2 regions of the Colwellia sp. 5_MG-2023 genome follow, and region 2 is predicted to be linked to the other one. Evidence: predicted binding sites of a transcription regulator. Region 2 holds the regulator's gene; the other holds the start of a gene.
The links. The regulator FliA, encoded in region 2, starts transcription of late flagellar genes. The targets are predictions, from matches to a motif close to CTAAAGNTNNNNNNNNNNNNGCCGATA.
Positions count from the first base shown of each region.

Region 1: a site for FliA is predicted at 3,563-3,589, ahead of Q4496_RS15925 (cytoplasmic protein). Genes of this name have one in related genera too.

Region 1 covers NZ_JAUOPW010000031.1:23,236-33,455, forward strand. The annotation lists gene Q4496_RS15910 (lysophospholipid acyltransferase family protein) at 1-1,561, shown strand, start outside; gene Q4496_RS15915 (phosphatase PAP2 family protein) at 1,655-2,167, shown strand; gene Q4496_RS15920 (MJ1255/VC2487 family glycosyltransferase) at 2,164-3,186, shown strand; gene Q4496_RS15925 (cytoplasmic protein) at 3,315-3,518, opposite strand; gene Q4496_RS15930 (hypothetical protein) at 3,736-4,155, shown strand; gene Q4496_RS15935 (pseudouridine synthase) at 4,197-4,901, shown strand; gene Q4496_RS15940 (2OG-Fe(II) oxygenase family protein) at 4,960-5,799, opposite strand; gene Q4496_RS15945 (hypothetical protein) at 5,947-6,252, shown strand; gene Q4496_RS15950 (EAL domain-containing protein) at 6,370-8,946, shown strand; gene Q4496_RS15955 (trypsin-like peptidase domain-containing protein) at 8,975-10,033, opposite strand; gene Q4496_RS15960 (Do family serine endopeptidase) at 10,170-10,220, opposite strand, start outside.
Region 2 covers NZ_JAUOPW010000008.1:43,064-53,283, reverse strand. The annotation lists gene flhB (flagellar biosynthesis protein FlhB) at 1-582, shown strand, start outside; gene flhA (flagellar biosynthesis protein FlhA) at 667-2,769, shown strand; gene flhF (flagellar biosynthesis protein FlhF) at 2,884-4,482, shown strand; gene Q4496_RS08030 (MinD/ParA family protein) at 4,542-5,384, shown strand; gene Q4496_RS08025 (RNA polymerase sigma factor FliA) at 5,464-6,183, shown strand; gene cheY (chemotaxis response regulator CheY) at 6,241-6,624, shown strand; gene Q4496_RS08015 (protein phosphatase CheZ) at 6,697-7,440, shown strand; gene Q4496_RS08010 (chemotaxis protein CheA) at 7,454-9,583, shown strand; gene Q4496_RS08005 (chemotaxis response regulator protein-glutamate methylesterase) at 9,615-10,220, shown strand, end outside.

The DNA.
Region 1 (10,220 bases), on a different contig from region 2:
CTTTGCCGAAGCAATGCTCGATCACTTTGATTTTGGTTACTGTGTCAGCGATAAAGATAGAGAAAAAATTCCGGCGACCGGTAAAGTTATTATTATCGCGAATCATCCTATCGGCACGTTAGATGGTGCTGCACTAATAAAGATGATCAGTGAAGTTAGGCCAGACTTTAAAGTAGTTGCCAACGACTTATTAATGAATGTTAAACCATTGCATTCTCTATTGTTACCCGTGAATAATATGGGTAATAAAACGCCGAAAAAAAATCTTGAAGCCATATACCAACACCTGAATAACGAGGGGGCTGTGATTATTTTTCCTGCAGGAGAGGTCTCTCGTATGGGAGCTAGTGGGATACGTGATGGTAGTTGGCATAAAGGATTTCTTAATTTTGCTACCGCTACGCAATCGCCTATTCTTCCAGTGTATATGGATGCACGAAATTCTGCTTTTTTCTATGCAATATCAGCAGTGTACAAACCATTGTCTACGTTACTCTTGATTAAGGAAATGTTCAAACAAGCGCACAAACGCATGAATATTAAAATTGGTGATGTTATTCCATTTGAATATTTTGATTCTCTTGATGTGCCGCAAGTCAGTAAAGTTAAACTGTTTAAAAAGCATTTGTATAATATTGCTCGAAATAAAGCTGAAATATTAAAAACAGAAAAAGCCATTGCTCATCCAGAGAATCGCGCTGAGCTTAGATCGGCTATTCGCCAGTGTGAGTTATTGGGTAATACTGCAGACGGTAAGAAAATATTACTTTATCGTCAGCAAGGCTGTTCACCTATTATGCGCGAAATTGGCAGACTTAGGGAAGTTGCTTTTCGTTTAGTGGGCGAAGGTACGGGGAAGCGTCGAGATGTTGATGGGTATGATCTAGATTATTTACATTTGATTTTATGGGACGACGATGATTTAGAAGTTGTAGGTGCCTATCGCTTTGCTGAAACTCAGAAGTTAATCGATAACTCACAATCTCAGGGTATATATACTAATACGTTATTTGATTATCAACCCAGTATGGCACCAATCTTTGCCAAAGGCTTAGAGTTAGGCCGTAGTTTTGTTCAACCAAAATATTGGGGAAAACGAAGTTTAGACTATTTATGGGTCGGAATAGGGGCGTTTGTAGCTAAAAACCCGCAATATCGTTATTTGTTTGGGCCTGTCAGTATTAGTAATGCTTTACCAACACCGGCCAAAAATTTACTTGTACATTACTACCAGCATTATTTTCCGAGTGAAGAAATGATAGCGAAAGCGAAAATACCTTTTCAACTTGACGATATGGAAAAAGGTGAACTTCTTGCAGCATTTGATGGTGCTGATAAAGAAAAAGATTTTGTAACTTTAAAGCATTTATTGGCGAATTGTGGTGTAAGTGTACCAACACTTTATAAGCAATATTCTTCTTTATGTGAAGAGGGCGGTGTCAGTTTTTCAGCATTTAATATTGATCCAGATTTTAATGATTGTGTTGATGGTTTAGTGGTGGTTGATCTTGATAAATTGCTTACTAAAAAACGCATTCGTTATATTGAAAAGCATCAATAATTCTAGTGTGATTCGCTTGATTGTTAGATAAATTCTCTTTAAGAGAGCAGTATTCAACTACTACATATAACAAAGAAACTAGAGGAAATGGCTATGCTAAATGACATTTATCAGTATGATCTTCGTGTATTATTATGGTGTAGAAAATCTCGATTTTATCCTCAGTTTATTGCCATGGTTCGTATTATTTCTCGAACGGGTGATGGTTATATGCAGTTTCTACTGCCATTATGCTATTGGCTAATAAGTCCTCAAGAAGGAAAGCGCTTTGTTATTATATTGCTTTGGGCTTGTGCTATAGAGCGGTTATTATATTTTGTATTAAAAAATAGCTTAAAGCGTAGGCGCCCACCTGAAATAGTGACAGGCTTCACCAGTGTAATTGAAGCCTCTGATCAGTTTAGCTTTCCTTCTGGACATACCATGGCAGCATTTCTATTAGCTAACTTATGTGTGCTTGAGCTAGGTTTAATTGCATCACCACTTTATTTTTGGGCAACGAGTGTTGCAATATCACGGGTAATACTTGGTGTTCATTTTCCAACAGATACGCTGGTAGGGGCTACTTTAGGAAGTAGTATTGCTTATGTTGTGGTGATGGTGTGAAAATATTATATGGTGTTCAAGCCACAGGGAATGGTCATATAGCTCGAAGTCGAATTATGGCTAAGCAATTAAAAGAAAATGGTGTCGAGGTGACTTTTCTTTTTTCTGGCCGCCCTAAAGATAAGCTCTTTGATATGGAGATCTTTGGTGATTTTATTTATAAACAAGGGCTTACTTTTATTGTTCAAAATGGCAAAGTTAATTATTTAGCAACCGCATTCAATAACAATTTTTTACGATTTATTTATGATGCTCATACGTTGGCAATTGACGATTATGATTTAATTATTACCGATTTTGAACCTGTGACCGCTTGGGCTGCAAAGCTAAAGAAAAAGCCAGTACTTGGTATTGGGCATCAATATGCTTTTGGTCATAATACACCGCGAGCCGGAAAAAGTTTACTCGCTGAATTCGTGATGAATTACTTTGCGCCAGCAAAGGATTCTATTGGGCTGCACTGGGCACCTTTTGAGCAATCCATTTTACCGCCAATTATTGATGTCGGTCTTACTGGAAAAATGGATGAAGATGTAGTTTTAGTTTATCTTCCCTTTGAAAATCAAAGTAAAGTAACCACGTTATTACAACAATTTCCAAGTAAACATTTTATCCAATATTCTCCTGATGTTAATAATACCGAAGATAAGAATGTATCGATAAGAGCCACTTGTTATGCAGGGTTTAAACAAGATTTGTGTCGTGCTAGCGCGGTTATATCAAATAGCGGTTTTGAATTAATCAGTGAATGTTTGCATTTAGGGCTGCCTTTACTCGTTAAACCATTACAAGGTCAAATGGAGCAAGAGTCGAATGCACTTGCATTACATGATCTTAAATTTGCTGAGGTAATGCGGACATTAGATGAAGATATTGTCGCTGATTGGCTGGAAAAGTGTAAGCCTAGAATAAATAAAAAGACACCTGATGTAGCTTTTGAAATAGTAAAATGGTTACTTAGTGAACAAAGATTGCCAATTGACAAAGTAGCAGCTTCTTTATGGCAACAATATGAATAAAACAGGGGGCAGAGCCCATAGCTGACTGACAAAGAAAATCATTCCCTTTGATAAAGTAAGAATAGCTTATCAACGATGATAATTATGGAATAAACTGTCTTTAAAATGAGCTTATTAAACGTATAGAGTTAAGCTTTAATATTGATGTTTTGTCCAATGCTGGCAGTTGTATTGTTTGAACTAGCTACAGGGGCTGCACTTTGAATTAATTGCAATGCCATTTCTCCTTCAGCTTCGGCTACCTCTTTTGCTTTTACGGCAACAGATAAAATTGTACCGTTACCGCTATTTTCGGGGGCGAAACTTGGTGCATTAGTAATATTGATAGCCATAGCGCTACTCCAGAATGAATTAATAATTATGTTCAATAACCATATATCGGCTTATTCACAAAAAACTTTACTTAGATTATAGCAAAGTTTATCAAGATAGTATTTATTCACTTTTGAGCTCTTTTATCGTCTCTAGGTAATCACTTACTCATCGTGCTTTAATTATAGTTTGACGATATAATATCGTTTATGTGTCGCTTTAAATTGAGTCTAAAATATGTCAGAACAATTACCTATTTCGATTTCTGTTTGTAATGATTTAGTACAGCAATTTACTAAAATAAGATCGGTATGTAATAAACTTGAAGCACAATTTAATTTTCAAACGATGACTGCTAATTGGTATGGTAATGAAGAAGCTGTGCTTAGCGTTAAACTATTTATAGAAACAGCGAGCAGCTTTACTATACATAAACAAGCCCAAGCTCAATCAGAAATAAAGAATTATAGCGATGATGTTTTTAGCTATTACAATAACAGTGAAAAAAATCAAACACTAAGTTGCTATATTGCTATTACTGATTCAGAGTTTTCTATGTTAAACCAGCAGCATAAAATACTTGCTGGGTTGCTCCATATTAAACTACAAAAAGTACTTAATTTAGTTGCTAAGCAGTTAACTTTAGATACTATTTAGTCTCATCAAATTAACTTTTTTAATTTAGTAACTATTATATTATGTCTATAAATCGTGCTCGTCTAGATCGCTTTATTAGTGAAACTTGTCAAATTAATCGGAAAAAAGTGCGTTTATTATTAGCACAAAAAAGAGTAACTGTAGATGGGGTGATCGCGACAGATATTGCCTTATCTATTGATAAATTTTCTGTTATTTCATTAGATAATAAGATTATTCAGCAACACCAACCTTTGTACGTTATGTTGTATAAGCCTATCGGGGTTGTGTGCGCTACCAAAGATAGTAAACATATAACAGTTATAGACTTATTAGGTGAACTATTATCGGCTGAAGAAAAAGCGAGTTTACATATTGTTGGGCGCTTAGATTTAAATACATCAGGTTTGGTGTTGTTAACTAATGATAGCCGTTGGTCTGAAAAATTAACATCCCCAAAAAGCAAAGTAGCTAAACATTATTTAGTTACGTTGCAAAACCCATTAACACAAGAATATATTGCAGCTTTTTCTGCAGGTATGTACTTTGCTTATGAAAATATTACAACTCAGCCAGTCGCCTTGACTATTATTAATCAATATCAGGCGGAAGTTATCTTAACAGAAGGGCGTTATCATCAAATAAAAAGAATGTTTGGTCGCTTTAATAACCCTGTGACAGCTTTACATCGAACATCCATTGGTAAGTACGTTTTAGATGAGAGTTTGAGCTTAGGAGAAAGTAAGCTAATTAACGTTAGTATTTAATCACTTATTTACTAACGCTATTATTGATATTTCCCAATTTACTCATTCAGGGAGCCGTTTATTTAACACCTAGTTCGCGTAGGCGTTCAAGTAGGTAACTGGCTTGAGTATGTTGATCTGACAATTTTACATCACTACAAGGGTGTAAGAAAAGCGGCAATGAAATACGTGACTTTGTGCTAGCTTTACCGGTAGGGTTAATGACACGGTGAGTAGTTGAAGGAAAGTACCCTCCTGATGCTTCTTGTAACATATCACCTATATTAATAATTAAATTACCAAAGTCACTAGGGACATTTATCCAGCTACCATCTTGGCACTGTACCTGTAAGCCTGGTTCATTTGCTGCTGGTAATATAGTTAACAAGTTAATATCTTCGTGAGCAGCAGCTCTTATTGCGCCAGCTTCTTCATCGCCAGTTAATGGAGGATAATGCAAAATGCGTAATAGCGTATTTGGTGTATCTTTAATCATGCTAGACAACGGTTGAGAATAGTTTTTTGCTACGTCTTCAGGGCTATAGGCTTCCACCCAGTCTAATAGTTCACTGGCTAAGTTAGACGCTAATTGGTAATAGTTGAGTATTTCATCTTTTAATGAATCAGGAATACGGCCCCATGGGTAAACATGAAAATATTCTTTAATATCTTTTTGAGTATGGCCTTTAGCTACTTCTGAAATCTCAGAAGAAAAATAGCCATCTTGTTTTTCAACATCAAAAGCAAACTCTTGTTTGGCGTGACTATTAAAAAATTCTTGCCAATTAAGATAAATAGATTCAACTAAAGATTGCTGAATAGGATGGTTTTTTAATACGCCAAATCCTGTTTCTCTCAGGCTTTTCACAAACAGCTCTGGTGCGTTCTTAGCAGTGTAATCAACAACGGATAGTGTCATTTTTTTCTCTTTAAGGTAAAGTATAAGCCAATTGTAAACGGATATTAGCTATCATCAAGCATATAAACAAATAATAACGATTTTTTAATGCTTTGCTATATAATGTGCTCAATAATAAATTTGTAATATAAATAAGTGAAACACAACATGAAGTTATCTTTTTTTTCAGTTATATTTTTGGTTCTTTTTTTAGCCGCTTGCTCAAGTAATAATGAGACTTGTGAAGATATCACGTTAGCATCAGAACAAATTCAACAATGCCAAGCATTACATCGTCAAATAGTGAACACTAAAGGGCAACCGTTAATTCGTACTGAACTTGAGCGCAGATACCAGCAAGATTGTATTGATATTCGTTATTACCGTGATGAAAAGCAACAAGCTATTTGTGGTAATAAACACAAAAGAAAAGAAATTATAAAAAATATGAATGAGGAAGCTAACAATAAATAATACCTATATCATTCAGTCATTTTAGCATTATCAGAGTGAATTTTTTCGTCGAGATATTATGCTTATATACACTTGATGGAATTAAATTGAAAGTAGTAGAAATGGTGATTTTTATTTATGTCTAATGGATCTTTAAAAAATAATATGGACACTGCTAAACTTAAGAAAGAAGAAACAGCGGAACAAGCACTTCTGACTTTACAATCAGAACATCAAGATTTGCAGTTGCGTTATAATGCCTTGTTTAATTTGAATAAATTATCTCAAGAGTGTGAAGATTTAAACCATTTCTATCCTAAAGTCCATAAAACTATAGCCTCATTAATGACGGCTGAGAATTTCTATGTTGTTACTTATGATCAAACTTTTAATACACTTGAGTTTGTTTATCATGTAGATGAAAAAGATGAAAGGCCTGAAGGTGTTATAGATTATGATGCCCTTGCAGGCTCTTTTACCCATCTGGTGATAGAGTCATCACAGCCCCTCTTAGTAAATCCATCATTAGAGAAACAACTCTATGAAAACGGTAAAATAACGCAGCATGGTTCAACTGGAACTGATTGGGTTGGTGTGCCGTTATTACATAATGATTTAGTTATTGGAGTGATGGTTGTACAAAGTTACAATGAAAAAGTTAGGTATACTGAGCAAGACTTAAATATGCTGACTTTTACTGGTCAACATGTAGTTAGTGCTATGATCCGTCTACAAGATAAAGAGCGCTTAACCAGTGCTGTAAACGCACGTACACAAGAATTAATGGCACAAATTCGGGAACGAGAAAAGTCCGAATTATTACAAGAGTCCTTATATCGAATTTCAGAGTTAGCGAATGATGCTAGTTTTGATATCGATGCTTTTTATTCGAAAGTACACAATATTGTTGGCCAGCTCATTAACGCAACTAATTTCTTTATTGCTAAATACGATGAAGAAAGTGACACGATTGAGTATGTTTATGTTGTCGATGAAGAGTCAAACCATGATCGAAATTATTTCAAAAAAAGAAAGCTATCAGATCATTATTCTGAGCTGGTTATTCGTCAGCAAAAAACGGTTCTTTTAACGAAGCAAGATATGCAAGAGCTGTTTGAGAGTGGTCAAACTCGAAAGCCTACTTCTGATGAACAGTCTTGGCTAGGGGTTCCCTTACTTTATGTTGGAAAGCTATTAGGCGTTATGGTGATTCAAAGTTATTCTCCTCGTACTATTTATAGTGAACAAGATGCAGAATTACTTAATTTTGTTTCTAATCATGTTTCTTCTGCGATTAAACGCCGAGAAATGTCGGAAATAGAAAGACAAAACCATGAGCTCTTAGAGGAACAAGTCAAACTAAGAACCTTAGCGCTTGAAGAAGAAATTCTGCAACGTAAGCAAGCTGAAAAAAAATTAAAACACACCGCTTCACACGATAGTTTAACAGGTCTACCTAATAGAGCTGTATTTCTTGACCTATTAAATCATGCTATTGCCTGCAACAAACGAAAGCCAGAGTTATCCTTTGCGGTATTATTTTTAGATTTGGATCGTTTTAAAGTTGTTAATGATAGTTTAGGTCACCAAGCTGGAGATACATTATTAAAACTTATAGCCTATGAGTTGTCTTCTATTTTACGTGGTAAAGATACTGTTGCTAGACTTGGTGGTGATGAGTTTGTTATTTTAATTGAAGATCTCGAATCAGATCAGAAAGCCTTTGATATAGCTCAACGAATAACTGATTTTCTTACCGAGCCTTTTGTTATTAATAACCAATTAGTATTCACTGGAACTAGTATTGGTATTTTGTTTAGTGACAAACGCTACAATGATGCAGATACTATGCTAAGAGATGCCGATACTGCAATGTATCATGCTAAGGGCAATGGTAAGGGACGTTATGAAGTTTTTGATGCAAGTATGCATCAAAGAGTACAAAATGCACTCTCTCTGGAAGCGGATATTAGGGAAGCGATTGAGTGGGAAGAGTTTATTCCTTACTATCAACCTATAATACAGCTAAATAATGAAGAAATAAAAGGCTTTGAGGCCTTAGCTCGCTGGCCAAGCCATAAGCGTGGCTTTGTGTATCCAGATGAGTTTATTCCGTTAGCCGAAGAAACCAATTTAGTGCAAGCAATTGATTTTCAAATATTGAAAAAATCGTGTCAGCAGTTGAAATTATGGCAAGACACGTTATTACGTCATGACTTATATGTTAGCTGTAATTTATTTTGTAATCAGTTTTTTAGTGCGACATTACCTGATGATATTGAACGTATATTGATAGAAACTGGTTTGAAGCCAGAGAATTTAAGGGTTGAGTTAACAGAGCGAGCGCTGTTGGAAAATACCGAAATTGTGTTATCTAATATGAAAGCGCTCAAACGTTTAGGTGTTAAAATATTACTTGATGATTTTGGTACTGGGTATTCAAGTTTAAGTTATTTACATCAATTTCCTATCGATGTTTTGAAAATAGATCGCTCTTTTATTAATAACTTTCATGAACAGAATAATAGTAGAGCTATTATCAAAACTATTATTGATCTAGCGACAAGTCTTGGTATGGCCACCATAGGTGAAGGCATTGAAAGTCTTGAAAATGCACAATTACTTCAAAAAATGGATTGTTTATATGGGCAAGGTTTTTATTACGCGAAACCTATGCCCGCAGATGAAATGGAACAATATATCTTAAGCCATTAATAAATTATTTTAGCAAGTTATACGCTAGTTAATTAGTAAACTCAGCAATAGTAATATTTGTTTCGATAATTTTTCCTTGGCGGTACAGTTTAAATATTAATGTTGTATTTGGTTTTGTTTCAGCAACTATATCTAGTGCTTGTACAATACTATTTATAGGTTGAGATCCTATCTGGTACAGAATATCACCTACTTGAATGTTGCCTACTTTTGCTGGGCTATTTGGACTTACCTCTTCAACGACAATTCCTTTTGCATCTGTAGAATATTGAGTCGCAGAAATACCCAGCCAACCACGAACTACACGACCATTCTCAATAATTTGTTGCATGATTTTAGCTGCTAGTTCATAAGGAACAGCAAAGAAAATTCCTTGAATATTTAGTTGAGGGTTTGACTGAGTAAATTTTCTTGAGTTGATGCCAACTAATACACCATTACTATTAACCAAAGCACCACCAGAGTTGCCTTCATTAATAGCGGCATCCATTTGTAAAAAGTTTAGATAACTAGTGTTACTTAAGCCACTTCTACCTGTAGCACTGATGATACCTTGCGTAACTGTTTGTCCTAGATTTAAAGGGTTTCCTATCGCGAGAACGATATCGCCAGCGAGCGATTGCTGATTATATTTTTGTGGAATAGTAGGTAAATTACTGGCGTTAACTTTCAATACTGCAAGGTCGGTAATTTTATCAAAACCAATGATTTGAGCAGGAAATTGTTGGCCATTTTGCAATACAACATGAATTAAATCTGCATTTTGAATAACATGCAGATTAGTTAGGATATAGCCATTGCTATCCATGATAACACCCGAGCCTAATGTGGTTGTTTTACGGGCAGCCTGACCATATACAGAGCTTGGCATAATGTCTTCAGAATAAATATTCACTACAGCAGGACTAGCGACACTGACAGCCTTAGCATAAGAAAGAGGGCTTGTTTCTTGCTGTTCGGTACTCAGAAGTTGTTTTATGAAAGTATTGTCATTCAAATTTGGCTTTAATAGAAGTAAAGCAACGGCAAATAATACGCCATAACTAATAGAATTTATAATGTACTTTAATGCAGGTTTTAATTTCAAAGGATAGCGTCCAGTATAATAGTTATCATTGCGATAATCATTTTTGTTATATTTTTTGAGTTTAGCATAAAATATTGGACGAATAGAAAAATAAAAAGGCTAGTTTTCACTAGCCTTATTGTTAATGATAAGGTTTTTATCGAATCATTAAATATTGAGAGTAATTATCACGAATTATGTTTAATGC
Region 2 (10,220 bases):
GGTCATGCGGTAAATATGTTATTGTGGATGTTTTTAGCGTTAGCGCTATCTATTGGTCTTATTGTTGTTATAGACGCACCCTATCAAGTTTGGAATCATACACGCCAACTTAAAATGACTAAGCAAGAAATTAAAGACGAATATAAAAGTACTGAAGGTAACCCTGAAATTAAAGGGCGTATCAAGCAAACACAATATGAAATGTCGCAACGACGGATGATGGGCGAAGTACCTAATTCAGATGTTGTCATCACCAACCCTACCCATTATAGCGTGGCATTAAAGTATGATGCTGATATGGGAGGAGCACCGCAACTGGTAGCAAAAGGTATAGATGAAATGGCAATACATATTCGCACCATTGCCAAAGAACATGACGTTGAAATTGTTCAGTCACCGGCTTTAGCAAGATCGTTATATTATACTGCAGAGGTTGATCAAGATATCCCTGAAGAGCTATATGCAGCAGTAGCACAAGTACTAGCATTTATTTTTCAACTTAATGAACATAAAAAAGGGCGAGGTAAAAAGCCTATCCCTATCGCTAAAAAATTACCTATTCCCGATGAGTTTAAATATTAAAGTAGTACTGTCTTACCTTTTGGTATAGCTTTTGCAATTCCATCGTTAGCGTCAAAAATTCATCATAAAGAGCAGCAGTATCAAATGCAATTAACCGCCTTTTTCAATAAATTCGATAAAAAAAAATTATCTCATATTTCAGGACTAGGTACGCCTATTTTAGTAATGGCTGCTCTTGGTATGGTTATTTTACCGATGCCAGCTTGGTTACTGGATGTACTTTTTTCATTTAACATTGCATTATCTTTGGTGGTGTTATTAATCACTGTTTATACGCTTAAGCCTTTAGAATTTGGCTCCTTCCCTTCCGTTATTCTTATTGCAACCATACTTCGCTTAGCACTTAATGTTGCCAGTACTCGAGTGGTTTTACTTGAAGGGCATGAAGGAACAGATGCTGCTGGTAAAGTTATTGAAGCTTTTGGCTCTGTTGTTATTGGTGGCAATTATGCCGTTGGCTTAGTTGTATTTCTTATCCTAATTATTATCAATTTTGTTGTAGTAACTAAAGGTGCGGGACGTATTGCTGAAGTTACAGCGCGTTTTACGCTTGATGCTATGCCAGGTAAACAAATGGCAATAGATGCTGATTTAAATGCTGGCTTTATCAATGCAGAGCAAGCAAGAGAGCGCCGCATTGAAGTAACCAGTGAAGCCGACTTTTATGGTTCGATGGATGGTGCAAGTAAATTTGTTAAAGGCGATGCTGTAGCAGGGATTTTAATTTTATTCATCAATATTATTGGTGGGTTAGTGATTGGGATGGTTCAGCATGACCTTAGCTTTAATGAAGCTGTTGAAATATATACTTTATTAACCATTGGTGATGGTTTAGTGGCGCAAATTCCAGGGTTACTGCTTTCTGTAGCAACTGCAATTGTAGTAACGCGTCAAAATACCTCGCAAGACATGGGTGAACAAGTAAGCAGCCAACTAGGACAAGAGAAATCACTTTATATTGCAGCAGGCGTTATGTTTGTTATTGGTATTATTCCTGGAATGCCACATTTTGCATTTTTACTGTTTGCTAGCGTTATTGCTGCATTCGCTTATTTTGGTAGCAAGCATAAAATTACTAAAGCCATGGCATTAGAAAAAGTGGCAGAAGAAGCACAAGTACAAAGTCAGCAAAAAGAAGAAGAAATTAAAGAATTGGGTTGGGATGATGTTAATCATGTTGATGTTATTGGTTTAGAGATTGGTTATCGATTAATTCCGTTAGTCGATAAAGCACAAGGTGGCGAATTACTTAGCCGAATTAAAGGTGTGCGTAAAAAGTTATCACAAGAATTTGGCTTTTTGGTGCCTGCTGTTCATATTCGTGACAACCTAGATTTAGATCCTAATAGTTATCAAATCTCATTAATGGGTGTCACCGTTGGAAGTGCAGAAATACGACACGACCAAGAATTAGCGATTAACCCTGGGCAGGTTTTTGGAAAGCTTGATGGTGTACCAACTAAAGATCCTGCTTTCGGGTTAGATGCTGTTTGGATTAAGCAAGATCAACGAGAGCAAGCACAAACATTAGGATATACCGTGGTTGATTCTGCGACTGTTTTAGCAACTCATTTAAGCCAAATTCTAACAAATAATGCTGCTCAACTGTTAGGCCATGAAGAAGTACAAAATCTTATTGATATTCTAGCTAAAACTTATCCTAAGCTCGTTGAAGGCTTTATTCCTGATACATTATCTCTGGGCACCGTTGTTAAGGTATTGCAAAGTTTAATGAATGAAGGTGTTGCTGTCCGTGATATGCGTTCAATTATACAAACACTTGTTGAGTACGGTCCTAAAAGCCAAGATGCAGAAGTTCTAACCGCAGCGGTAAGAATTAGCTTACGTAAATTTATTATTCAAGATCTGGTCGGATCGGCACTTGAAATACCTGTCATAACCTTGGCGCCTGAGTTGGAACAAATGTTGCATCAGTCTATGCAGATGGCTGGAGATGATGGTGCGGGTATTGAACCTGGTTTAGCTGAACGTTTACAAAAATCATTAAATGAGGGTGCTCAGCAGCAAGAATTAGCCGGTGATACCCCAATTTTATTAACATCCGGTATTTTACGTTCAGTGTTAGCTAAATTTGTAAAATATACCATACCAGGCTTAAGGGTTATTTCTTATCAAGAAATACCTGATGATAAACAAATTAAAATTGTAAGTGCTATTGGGCAGTAACTAATAATTTGGGTAAATAAAATACCAAATAAAAAGTAACGAGCAGCATAAGTATCGAGCATGATAAGTTGCAGAGTAAAGTTTAGTCGCTCGTAGCTAAATAAGGAGTTAACTGTGAAAATAAGACGTTTTGTTGGCAAAGATATGCGTAGCGCATTAGCACAAATTAAAGAAGAATTAGGCGTAGATGCCGTAATCATGTCTAATAAAAAAATACCTGAAGGTGTTGAATTGATGGCTGCAGTTGATTACAGCCAATCAGCGCCAGTAAGTGCACCTTCTCCACAGGTTAATCCTTCTACAGTTAATGAAAATAACCGTGAAATACAAAATGATACGGTTAATATTCAAAGTGCTGAGGCAACAAATATCGCTGTACCTGAAGCACAGGTAGGTCATAATATCGCCAACAGTACTACCGAGCCTGTTGATAGTTTGTCAGCACTGTTAAGTCGGCAGGTTCAACATCATTCATCGAACCAACAATCTAATGATCAGTCTGAGCAAGCTTATGCTCAACAGGGGCATATTCAGCAGAATAATCAAGTTGTGAGTGAAGACGAGAATATTGAAGATCAATTACGTAATTTTACTCAACGCTTACGTCATTCAAAGCCTGATGGAACAATTCCTGCACCAGAAGTAAATCATAATAATGAGCATGCTCAGTTTGAAGGGCACACTTCATTAGAAGCTGAACAAATGGCTGAAAAATTACAGTCAGTCCCTTTGTCAGAACATGATGTAGATGCAAATAGTCATGTTAGCCAACAAGATTTTGATAAAATGCAACAAGAGATGGCTTCAATAAGAAAGTTACTTGAACATCAAGTATCGGGTCTTATGTGGCAAGATATGGCGCAAAAAGAGCCTCAACGTGCTGTGTTAGTTAACCGTTTATTAGGGTTAGGTTTAAATGAACAAATTGCTGATCAAATAGCAGGTTATGTTCCTTCTAAATACCATGATGAACAAGCTTGGCAACAAGCGACTAAGTTAATTGGTGAACAACTTAATACGACGCAAAATGATATAATTCATCGTGGTGGTATTGTTGCATTAGTTGGTCCTACAGGCGTAGGGAAAACAACAACAATTGCTAAGCTAGCAGCACGTTTCTCTCAAGTTCACGGCCATGAGCAAGTTGCTCTTATATCAACGGATACCTTTAGAATAGCGGGTTTTGAACAACTGGCTACTTATGGAAAAATTATTGGTTGTCAAGTTAAGTTAGCAAAAGATAGCCAAGCATTAGACTTGTTGCTTGAACAGTTTTCTCAAAAGAAATTAATTTTAATTGATACTGCCGGTATGGGGCAAAGAGATATACGTTTAGCCGAAAATTTAGCTAATTTAGTATCTAATGCTAGAGTGAGAATAAGAAATTACTTAGTGTTAGCTGCTAATAGCCAGCAGCAAGTTATGCAAGAAAATGTTGATCGCTTTAAAAAAGTACCACTATCGGGTTGTATTTATACTAAACTTGATGAAAGTGTGAGTGTTGGCGAAATAATTACAACTTCAATTCAAAATGGCCTGCCAATAGGTTATCTTACTGATGGACAAAGAGTTCCAGAAGATATTAAAGTTGCAAATGCTGAGAAATTAGTTACGCTTGCAGATAAAATGGCAGCAAACGCAGCAAAGAAGAATGCAGCTTATGTTCAACGTACAGCAAGACCAATGCCGATAACGCCAGCGGTGGCGATATAGATGTATTTTAAATTGCAGTATTTTTAGTTAAAATAAAGCGATAATATAAGAAGTAATAAATGGCAGATCAAGCGAGCGGCTTAAGAAAAATGCAAGACTTAAAAAAAGTTAAAGTAATAGCAGTTTCTGGTGGTAAAGGTGGCGTTGGTAAAACCAATGTTTCATTAAACACGGCTATAGCCCTTGGACAGCAAGGGAAAAGAGTATTAGTGCTAGATGCCGATTTAGGGTTGGCTAATGTCGATGTGATGTTAGGGTTAAGAGTAAAACGAAACCTTTCTCATGTATTATCAGGTGAATGTGAGCTTGATGATATTATTATTACAGGCCCCCGTAATATAAAAATCATACCGGCTACTTCTGGCTCTCAATCGATGGTTGACCTTACTCCTGCTGAACATGCAGGGTTGATTCGTGCTTTTAGTGAAATGAATACTCAATTTGATGTACTGATCGTTGATACTGCAGCCGGTATCTCGGATATGGTACTGAGTTTTACTCGAGCAGCACAAGACGTAGTCTTAGTTGTTTGTGATGAACCCACGTCAATTACCGATTGTTATGCATTAATGAAACTATTAAGCCGTGATCATAATGTATTCAAATTTAAAGTTGTTGCTAATATGGTTCGTACACCTAAAGAAGGGCAACAATTATTTTCCAAACTAACGAAAGTAACTGATAGATTTTTAGATGTAGCACTGGAGTTAGTTGGTGTTATTCCATTCGATGAAAATATTAGAAAATCAGTACGCAAACAACAAGCCATTGTTGAAGCTTTTCCTAACTCACCAGCAGCAATAGCGTTTAAGGAATTAGCAAAGAATGTTAATAGCTGGCCTATACCAAAACAAGCATCAGGTCATTTAGAGTTCTTTATTGAACAGCTACTCGATTACTAATATCTCGTTCATATTGTGTTATCAAGTAACTGATATAAATAATAAATATATAAAAATATTTTGGTGGGAATAGCAAAAAGTGGCAAAAACTAAAGCCTATAACAATTTAATTGATAAAACTGTGTTGCTTGAACAGCATACAGTGTTGGTTAAGCGAATTGCTTATCATTTACTTGCTCGATTACCGGCAAGTGTTATTGTTGATGACCTAATTCAATCAGGAATGATTGGTTTATTTGAAGCTGCAAATAACTTTGATAACACTAAAGGCGCTAGTTTTGAAACTTTTGCTGGCATCCGTATTCGAGGTGCTATGCTAGATGAAATACGCCGTGGCGACTGGACTCCTAGATCAGTACATAAAAATAGCCGCATGGTCAGTGAGGCAATTAAGCAATTAGAGGCAACATTAGGCAGAGATGTTACTGATATAGAAGTTGCTGAAAAACTTGAAATTTCATTAAATGAGTATCATCATATACTTAGTGAGGTCAGTTCTGGTAAAATACTCGGTATCGAAGACTTAGGAATGAGTGAAGATGCACTGAAGTTTGATGAAACTTATCACGGTGATGATCCGTATCAAAGTATCGAGCATAGTGCCTTTAAAGAAGGGTTAAGTGAATGTATTAGTTCTTTACCTGAACGTGAAGCTCTAGTACTGTCTCTATATTATGATGAAGAATTGAATTTACGTGAAATTGGCGCTGTACTCGATGTTAGTGAATCTCGGGTTAGTCAAATTCATAGTCAAGCAATGCATCGATTAAAAGCACGTATGCAATCTTGGCAAAATTAAGTAGAATTATAACTGTGTTAACCTATAAAAATTTTGAATGTTTCGCCGGAGGGTGCCTTGGATAAAAATATGAAAGTGCTAGTTGTTGATGATTTTTCAACAATGAGACGTATAGTAAAGAATTTGTTACGCGATTTAGGCTTTACAAACATTCAAGAAGCGGATGATGGCAGTACTGCCTTACCTATGCTTCAAAATGGTGATTTTGACTTTGTTGTAACAGATTGGAATATGCCAGGAATGCAAGGTATTGATTTGTTGAAAGCTATACGTGCAGATTCACGTTTAGCCCATATCCCAGTATTATTAATTACAGCTGAAGCGAAAAAGGAACAAATCGTTATGGCAGCTCAGGCTGGTGTTAACGGTTACATTGTTAAACCTTTTACGGCTGCAACACTCAAAGCTAAATTAAATAAAATTTTTGAACGTCTAGGTTAATTTTATTTAGACTAGCTAGTTAAAGCTACTTCAGAAAATTGATTAATTTAACTTAAGTATTAAGGACTTTGCATGAGTATGGCAATGGTGGGGCGTGTTTCTTTGGAGCAGGCTAAATCTTTAGTTGAACTTTTAGAAACAGGACAACAAGAAAAAGCTGATGCACTTGTGGCAGCGATTCAAAACCCAATTAACTCTGAACTATTTGCAGAAATAGGTAAGTTAACTCGTCAATTACATGACTCTTTAACAAATTTTCAGTTAGATTCTCGATTAAATGACTTAGCAACAGCTGAAATTCCTGATGCTAAAGAGCGTTTGAATTATGTGATTACTCGTACTGAAGAAGCTGCAAATAAAACGATGGATGCAGTTGAGTCTATTTTTCCAGTAATTGAAGATATTTCTAGTCAAGTTAGTGCAGTTAAACCTGCATGGTCTAAACTAATGAACAATGAGATAGATTTAAAAGAGTTTAAAAGTTTATGTGTTGATATTGATAGCTTATTAATTACGACAGGTAAAGAGACGGCTCATATTCATGGTTTGATGACTGATGTATTAATGGCTCAAGATTTTCAGGACTTAACAGGACAAGTTATTCGTAAAGTCATTGATTTGGTACGTGAAGTTGAAGAGAGCTTAATTAACATGTTGACGGCATTTGGTATTTCTTCAGAAGATGGACAGACTAAATCAGCGCCTAAAGTCGGTGATAACTTAGTTGAAGGGCCAATAGTTAATAAAGAAAAAAGAAATGATATTGTTGAAGATCAAGATGATGTTGATGATCTTTTATCAAGTTTAGGTTTTTAACGGGAGTTAGTGAATGTCATTTGAAGCAGATGAAGAAATTCTACAAGACTTTTTAGTCGAAGCGGGTGAAATACTCGAGCAGCTTTCGGAGCAACTCGTTGAACTTGAAAATGATGTTGATAATGCCGATTTACTTAATGCAATTTTTCGAGGTTTTCATACAGTTAAAGGTGGCGCAGGTTTTCTGGCTTTAAATGACCTTGTTGACGTTTGTCATGGTGCAGAGAATATATTTGATTTACTGCGTACTGGGCAACGTAAAGTAAATTCAGAGTTAATGGACACTATTTTATCAGCGCTTGATACTATCAATGATATGTTTGCGTTAGTGAAAAATAGAGAGGCGCTAGTACCTGCTGAAGCTGAATTATTAGCAGAATTACACCGTTTAAGTCAGCCAGAAAGCGCTGAAGCTTCTATCCCTGAAGCCCCCATCCCTGAAACTTCTCTCCCTGAAACTGAATCTGTAGATAATACAAGCTCTGATTTAGACGGGGATATGAGTGAAGATGAGTTTGAACGCTTACTTGATGAGTTACATGGCAGTGCTAGTCATTCATCTGCACCTGAACCTGCAGTTAAGCCGCCTGTTACTCCAGAGTCAAGTGATGAAATTTCTGACGATGAATTTGAGTCGTTATTGGATGAACTTCATGGTCAAGGAGCATTTTCGTCAGAAGTAAAAGAGACATCTTCTTCTATTGTAAATAATTCATCTGATGAAATAAATGATGATGAGTTTGAAAGCTTACTTGATGAATTGCACGGTAAAGGTAATGCGCCTAAAGCTAGCAGTGCAGCTTCAGTTGCGCCAACTCAACCTTCTATGGCAAAGCCTACTCCCGTGACAACAAATACGGAAAGTTCAAAGCCAGCTGCTACAGCAGAAGTAAAACCAGCGGTAAGTAAGCCACCAGTAGCTAAGAAAGCAGCGCAACCATCAACACCTCAGGGTGAAACAACCGTGCGTGTTGATACTAAACGACTTGATAAAATCATGAATATGGTTGGTGAGTTAGTATTAGTTAGAAATCGCTTAACAAGCCTTGGGTTGACGTCTGATGATGAAAATTTAACCAAGGCTGTTTCAAATCTAGATGCCGTTACCACCGACTTGCAAGGTGCGGTAATGAAAACTCGTATGCAGCCTATTAAGAAAGTTTTTGGACGATTTCCTCGGGTTGTACGAGACTTAGCTCGTAGTCTTAATAAAGATATACAGTTGGTGTTGGAAGGAGAAGACACGGATTTAGACAAAAATTTAGTGGAAGCTTTAGCGGATCCTTTGGTGCATTTGGTTCGTAACTCTGTGGATCATGGGATTGAGATGCCTGATGTGCGCCAAGCTCAAGGAAAGCCACGTCAAGGTACTGTTACGTTATCAGCCTCTCAAGAAGGTGATCATATCCTGTTAACCATTAAAGATGATGGTGCGGGTATGAATGCTGAAAAGTTAAAAGAAATAGCGATGAAACGTGGTGTATTAGACGTCGATACCGCCGCAAGAATGTCAGACAAAGAAGCCTTTAGTTTGATTTTTGCGCCTGGCTTCTCAACCAAAACAGAAATTTCTGAAGTATCAGGGCGTGGCGTTGGTATGGATGTTGTTAAAACCAAAATCACCCAATTAAATGGTGCTGTTGATATTGATTCTGAGATGGGTGTAGGCACAATTTTAGAAATAAAAGTGCCACTGACGTTAGCAATATTACCAACGTTAATGGTTGTTGTTGGTGAGCAAACATTTGCATTACCTCTTGCGGCAGTTAATGAAATATTTCACTTAGATTTAACTAAAACAAATAGTGTTGATGGCCAGTTAACTATTATTGTTCGTGAAAAAGCAATTCCATTATTTTATTTAGATCAATGGCTTGTCAAAAATTATGAAAATAAAAGCCGAGAACAAGGTCATGTTGTAATAGTGCAACTAGGAAACCAACAAGTTGCTTTTGTTGTTGATCGATTAATTGGGCAAGAAGAAGTGGTTATTAAGCCACTAGATAGATTATTACATGGAACTCCAGGTATGGCGGGAGCAACTATTACCAGTGATGGTGGTATTGCGTTAATTATAGATATCCCTAATATGCTAAAATTTTATGCTAAAAAATCGCCAGTAAATAGAAAGTTGCACTCATAAAATAGACTAATTATAAAGGTAGATGAAGTAAATGACCTATAAAGTACTCGTTGTTGATGATTCAAGTTTTTTTAGACGACGAGTCACTGATATTTTAAATAAAGATCCACAGCTAGAAGTTATTGATGTTGCTGTTAATGGACAAGAGGCGGTAGATAAAGCTCTTTTACTTAAACCTGATGTCATTACTATGGACATCGAAATGCCTGTTTTGAATGGTATTGATGCAGTAAAAAAAATAATGGCGCGATCGCCTACCGCTATTTTAATGTTTTCTTCACTAACTCATCAAGGGGCCAAAGCCACTCTAGATGCTCTCGAGGCAGGAGCCTTAGATTTTTTACCTAAAAAATTTAGTGAAATAGCACAAAATAGTGATGAGGCGGGTAGTCTATTACGACAACGTGTAATTCAACTCGCAAAAAAAGGTGGTGTATCTAGACGTCATCTATCAAGAGAACGCACTACACTAGTAAATCGTAATATAAGCAGTAAAGTACCGGCTGGTACTCGAAAGCCGATTGTACCTGAAACTCCTATTAGTAGTCAGAAACAAGCCTCATCGCTTAAAACTTCTTCTGGAAAAAAATATAATTTATTAGCAATAGGTACCTCTACAGGGGGACCTGTAGCATTA